Cytobacillus luteolus: one gene and its partner. The protein of the gene in region 2 interacts with the protein of the main gene of each other region in a pairwise test. Links are inferred from orthologs where the notes say so. Each region holds a gene or a part of one and is shown on either strand. Other genes may lie near its edges. The genes, in order: hprK and J2Z26_RS01655.

Region 1 (3,147 bases), on a different replicon or contig from region 2:
TGCTTCACCTGATAGTCCAAACCAACCCATAATAGGAGTAATCAAATTGATAATCCACCCTAAAACCGGTGTATATTGTAACAAGGTGACAATCAGCGTAACAGGAAAAATAACTTTACCTAGTGTCCAGGTTGTTTTTAAACCTACGACAAATCCCCTCTTAAGTGTATCAACCAATGTGACTCTCTCCCCTATTTTTCTAGCTGTCTAAATATCTCTGTTTCGAATAACCCTTCATTCTTCTATAAACAATCGTTACAATGGCTAAAGCAATTAGAACAAGTGAGATGACTTGCGCAATTCGAAGTGTTTCCGTAAGCATTAAACTATCTGTACGTAAGCCTTCAATGTAAAAACGTCCAATCGAATACCAAATAACATAAGTTAAGAAGGACTCACCACGGCGAAGATTCACTTTACGAAGAAGAATTAAAATAATAACCCCTGCAAAATTCCAAAGCGATTCATATAAGAATGTCGGAATATAATACGTTCCATTTATAAACATTTGATCCATTATAAAATCTGGTAGCAAGTTGTAATAGGTTTGTATTTGATCTTCAGGAATTGGTCCACCATGAGCTTCTTGGTTCATGAAATTTCCCCAACGTCCTATTGCTTGCCCTAAGAGTATGCTCGGTGCAGCAATGTCTGCAAGCTTCCAAAAGGAGATTTTTTTTATTCTTGCAAATACGTATCCAGTAACGATGGCTCCTATTAATCCACCATGAATCGCTAGGCCACCTTCCCAAATTTTAATAATATCCCCAGGATTTTGAGAGTAATAATCCCATTTAAAAATCACATAGTATGCTCTTGCACAGATAATCGCAATTGGAATCGCAAATAAAACTAAGTCTACAAATGTATCTTTATGTAACCCTCTTCGTTCTGATTCTCTAACAACTAAAAGTAATGCAAGCATTGCTCCTAGACCAATAATTAATCCGTACCAGTGAATTGCCAATGGGCCTAATTCTAAAAACACTGGATTCAACGGTTGAATATCTCTTTCCATCCCCTAGTCTCCCTTCAACTTCTATATATTTTACATATCCTCATGATCATTATCTTCAATGACATCTGTCAAACGATTTGAAAATTGCTCAGCTGCATTCACACCCATGCGTTTTAACCGAATATTCATCGCTGCAACTTCAATAATAACAGCTAAGTTTCGTCCAGGTCGAACAGGAACGGTTAGCTTCGTAACATCTGTATCAATTATTTTCATTGTTTCTTCTTCAAGACCTAAACGATCGTATTGCTTGTTTTGATCCCAAAGCTCTAGATTAATTACAAGTGTGATGCGCTTAAAATTCCTCACAGCGCCAGCACCAAAAAGGGTCATAACATTGATAATTCCCAAGCCTCGGATCTCTAGTAAATGTTTAATCAAATCTGGTGCAGTACCTACTAAAGTATCCTGGTCTTCCTGACGAATCTCAACACAATCATCTGCAATCAAACGATGGCCACGTTTGACAAGCTCTAGTGCTGTTTCACTTTTACCAACACCACTTTTACCGGTAATTAATACGCCTACTCCGTAAATATCAACAAGTACTCCGTGAACTGCAGTTGTTGGTGCTAATTTACTTTCTAAATAGTTGGTAACCCTACTCGAAAGTCTCGTTGTTTTCATTTCCGTTCTTATAACTGGAACCGACTCTCTCTCAGAAGCATCTATTAATTCCTGAGGAATCTCCATACCTCTAGAAACTAAAATTCCTGGGGTGATATCAGTACAAAGCTTTTCCATCCGAATCGCCTTTTCTTCTGAACTTAAACGTTCAAAAAAAGTAAGCTCGGTTTTTCCTAGTATTTGAATTCGTTCAGCTGGATAATAAGTAAAATAGCCTGCCATTTCTAGTCCGGGTCTAGAAATATCACTTGTCGTAATAGGGCGATTAATTCCTTCCTCCCCACTGACTAACTCCAAATTGAACTTTTCTATTAAATCCTTTGTACGAACTTTAGGCAATTTTATAACCCCTTTCAAAGGTAAATATTAGTTTCATTTTAGCACTTTTTTCAAATAACAAAAAATAAATAGGAAAATAATTTTCAGGTCGTCTCCCTCTGCTATAGAATGTCGAAATTTTTTTAAAAAAAATGTAAAATTAATGTAACATTATTCCAGCTTATGTCGACTATCATTTTGAGAAGAATTGTGCAATCTGGAGGATATAAAAATGGTAGTGAGTCGGAATTTACTATATATATTGATCATAATTATAACTCTATTAACGGCTTGTAGCTTTTATCATACTGAGTTATCAAATGGGAACGTAGGTGTAGTAAAAGAGGAAGAAGCAAATAGTATTGATGATGAGGTTATTCTTCTTTATGAGCAAGATATTGTCTATTTAATGGATGGACTAGAGAATTCAGAAACTGGCTTTTTGAATAGCAGCATAAATCAGCCATATTCCATCTATCTATTTAAAGACTTTCAGTTAGAGGCCGTGACACCACATAAAGATGTACTAATACATAAGGAAAATCGAGATATACATATGGAAATTGAGTTAATGCCAGAGAATATTAATTTTTTTCAGCTTGAATATGACACATATAAAATGTTAAACAACATTGTAAGTAAAACGGTTCATCGCAAGGTATGGGATCAGCCAGATCCGTTATTAAAGGGAGCGGTTATGTTGCATGCAGGAAATGAAGAAAAGTCTGTACAAGTCATTTTAATAAAAGATAGAGCTCATTTTCCTAACATGAAATTAACCATTCATACAGAGGAAGAGATAGCAATTAACAGACTGTTAGCTATGGCTAAAACAATCGTTAAGACGAAAATGGGCAGATAACAATAAAGAGGATTAGCCTACATTGGCTAATCCTTTATTTAGTTACACTCACTAATTATGTCAGCAACTTGAACTCTATTTCGTCCTTTTCTTTTTGCCTCATACAATGCAGTATCAGTTAACTCGACAAACTTATCGTGAGTCAAGCCCCTGGTGATAGGGTAGTAGGTAGATACACCAACACTGATTGTTACATATGGAGCGACACTTGATTTCTCATTAGGAATTTTCAGAGCTTCGATATTTCTTCTAAGTTCCTCTGCGATTACTCTTCCACCACTTTGATCTGTATCCGGGAGTATGACGGCGAACTCCTCACCAC
Region 2 (3,124 bases):
TCCCCCCTAAATTCTTTTATGTCTTCTATAACTTTAACAAACATTCATTAAAAAAGATAGACTTATATCGATTCGTATAACTGTAACAAATTGGAATGTAGACGTTAGTTATTAACTAGGATTGAGTATCCATCATCCACTTCTTCAATCTGGCTCGTTTTAGGTGCTTGAAGGACATGACGTAAACAGATAAGATCAGGAACACATAAACCTAAGTTAATAGCTGCAATAATGCTGAAGTAATGGATGTAACCCGGAAACATAAAGCTACCTATTAACATCAGTGATGTGATTAAAAGAAAAGGCATGATTAATGCCATAATAATAATTGATTTCGATAAAGTTTGTTTTAATCTGATCGTTAACACAGGCATGAATAGTATATAGCTAGATGCCGTCAATTTGAATTTTTTACGTAAAATAAATAGTGGTAATCCATGTAATAACTTATGAACTGGAAAGACAATTAACAATCCAATTAAAAAGAACAAGATTCCGTCTTCTTTTAAGTGTGCTTTAGGATGCATTAAATTCAATGGAATATAGATTAAAACAAATGTAAAAAACATCGTAATAATTGAAATAAGAACGATGCGATGGAATCCATAATCTTTAGCTAGATTAATGGTCCTCCAACAAGTCATAACGGTTCACCATCCGAACTTTAGTATTCTTCAAACTTACTAAACTACTTTACGACGATTTTTCTTAAAATGCAATAGGAATATTTCAGCCCGAAAATTGCAATTTTCGAATAAACTAATTATCTTTATCCTTAAAGAATATGTTAAGATGATTTTGATTAGTCGTACAAGTTTAGTGTTTTTGTAAAATTACTCTTTTGTGTAAAATATATATAGTAAATGCTGTGAGTCAAAGGGGCTATGAACGAAGTGGAATCTCTAGAGGCAAGAATTGAACGGTTAGAGTATTATCAATCCTTATTATTTGATTTTTTAGATACAGAAAAAGCTGCATTTTACAAACTTATTGTTAAAGCTCAATTAGGCAAGAATGAGGTTAATGACCTACTCAATCTTTGTGAAATTATGGACGAAAAATTCAAACAGCAAAAAGCGGAAGGATTTGTTACATTCACTCCGCTTCTTACAGAATTTGTAGGAATGTTACATTCTAAACTAGAAGTTAAAGAAGTCATTGATGCTTTGATCAATCATGGAAAGTATTTGACTTTGATGTATGAATTTAAGAAATTGTTGAATACCCTAGACTAGTCCCTAATTACTAGCAACTTCCTTTGAATGTGTCTCTTCATCTACACGTTTGTATAATTTCCCATCAATTTCAATGAACTCATCCTCGAGATTTTTAAAAGATCTCTCAAAGATTTGCATAAAATCATCACCATAAATATTTCGAATAATACACATAACCTCAAGCATATCCGGGAATTTACCGTACAACTCCTTTAATGGTAATGCACCGCTATAAACAGCATTATTGCTAGGGTTATAATCTTCAGTTAATTTTAAAAGAATGTCCTCGCCTTTTTCTGTTAACTCGATATACGTGTTTCGTTTGTCATTTTCCTTTTTAGAAAATTGCAGTAACCCTCGTTCTTCTAGCTTCTTCGAGAAATTAAATGCAGTAGAAACATGCATTACACCAAATTTAGCAATCTCTGAAATTGATGCACCTTTTAAATGATAGGCAATCCATAGGATATGATGCTCATTGATATTTAAATCATATGGCTTAATCCATTGCTGCCAGTCTTTCTCAATAGATTTCCATAATGCCTTGCTCAACTGAGCCACTCTTTGGCTAAAGATCATAGCATCTTTAATTGAATATTGCAATTCTTCTTTTTTCATCTAGTCACCTACTTTTACAATTCTAAAATACTATTAATACTATTATGCCAATAAAATAAAAATTAATAAAGAACTAAATTTACTAAATTTTTAAATAAAAAAAATAATAGGCTTAAAATCATGATTTTCGAACAGATTTTTCCAAATCTGACAAAAGAATCTCGATTTCAGAAAGCTCTTTTTGAATACTTTTTTTATTTTCTTTAGTTGATTCAGTCCATTGGTCAAAAGAATGAACAAGATCATTTTTAAATTCCGAAATAGCTGTGATACTTTGCTTTGAAGAGGAAGTAATGGTATTGCTCAAATCTAGGCCCTCGCTCTTCAGTTTTTGTAGTGTTTCAATAAGGTGTTGGGAATTTGTTTGTAATTGTTTACGCAGTTCCTTACCAGAGGTAGGTGAGGTAAGAAGTGTCGTAGCACCCCCAATAGCACTTCCTATTATAATTCCGTATAAAAAGTTTAATCCTTTGCCCATGTTTATCACTCCATTAAAAAATCCTGTAAAAGTAATAGTAACAAATTTCTACAAGTTGCCTTATATTTCCTCTTTTTTCATACTAAAACTTTTAAGTCCTTACATACGATAACTAAACCCAGCATAAAGATGAATAAAGGGGGAGTTGAATTGGCTGGGGTCATATTTATAACATTCGTTATTAGTATTTTATGTTTAATTGGTATGACTAATTATTTTATGTTATCTCAAAAAGCAAGAGTCTATCCTCCAAAGAAAGTTCTGCTTAAAAAGGCTGGACTATTAGGAGTAGCTGGTATCACTTTATTAGTAGTTGGTATACTTTTGTATAGCATGGGTGCAAAATAAAAAACCCGATCTTGTATGAGATCGGGTTTGGTCTTTTATTATAGTTGAGAAGCTAGTCTAGTACGCTTAAATATCTGTTGTACTATCGGGTAAATGACAACCATGGCCACTGTGTTGAATGCAGCAGTTGGAAGAACAATTCCGGCAAAAAGACTTAGAAAAGTTGCTCCACCAGGCAGTTGGAAAAATACTAGGGCTGAGCCTAAGAATATAAATCCTGAAACTAGTGTGCCAATAGCAGTTAATGTACCAGCAGATAACAAGGAATGGCTATATTTTTTCATAAGTAATAGCATTCCAAAAAAGACAAAAGCAGTAATTGGTTTGTCAATTAAGTTAGGAATTTGCCCTGAAGGAAATCCAGTTGTTAAAGCTGAAATAATTCCTGTTAACAGACCCAATAATAAAACATTTTTTCCTGAAGGGAACAGTAATATCCCTAAAAACATCATCGTTAGCATTA

Evidence for each region.
Region 1: the proteins of J2Z26_RS01655 (region 2) and hprK interact in binary tests that used the Bacillus subtilis proteins (3 or more experiments, as listed by UniProt). The link is inferred for Cytobacillus luteolus from one-to-one orthologs.

Annotation. Positions count from the first base shown.
Region 1 is NZ_JAGGKM010000005.1:345,077-348,223, reverse strand. The notes cover bases 17-2,821. They hold hprK (HPr(Ser) kinase/phosphatase), read right to left. Parts: upstream 1,985-2,821; coding sequence 1,049-1,984; downstream 17-1,048. Other genes in these bases: J2Z26_RS16145 (hypothetical protein), read left to right, coding at 2,196-2,821; lgt (prolipoprotein diacylglyceryl transferase), read right to left, coding at 200-1,018; J2Z26_RS16160 (nucleoside recognition domain-containing protein), read right to left, coding at 17-177. Outside these bases: more of J2Z26_RS16160, read right to left, coding at 1-16; more of J2Z26_RS16145, read left to right, coding at 2,822-2,825; J2Z26_RS16140 (GGDEF domain-containing protein), read right to left, coding at 2,864-3,147. UniProt on the Bacillus subtilis protein: Catalyzes the ATP- as well as the pyrophosphate-dependent phosphorylation of 'Ser-45' in HPr, a phosphocarrier protein of the phosphoenolpyruvate-dependent sugar phosphotransferase system (PTS).
Region 2 is NZ_JAGGKM010000001.1:311,201-314,324, forward strand. Bases 38-2,819 are described here. They hold J2Z26_RS01655 (HTH-type transcriptional regulator Hpr), read right to left. Parts: upstream 1,836-2,819; coding sequence 1,239-1,835; downstream 38-1,238. Other genes in these bases: J2Z26_RS01645 (DUF3267 domain-containing protein), read right to left, coding at 105-644; J2Z26_RS01650 (DUF1878 family protein), read left to right, coding at 885-1,235; J2Z26_RS01660 (YtxH domain-containing protein), read right to left, coding at 1,954-2,313; J2Z26_RS01665 (membrane protein YhzF), read left to right, coding at 2,464-2,661; J2Z26_RS01670 (tryptophan transporter), read right to left, coding at 2,700-2,819. Also shown: more of J2Z26_RS01670, read right to left, coding at 2,820-3,124. UniProt on the Bacillus subtilis protein: Negative regulator of protease production and sporulation.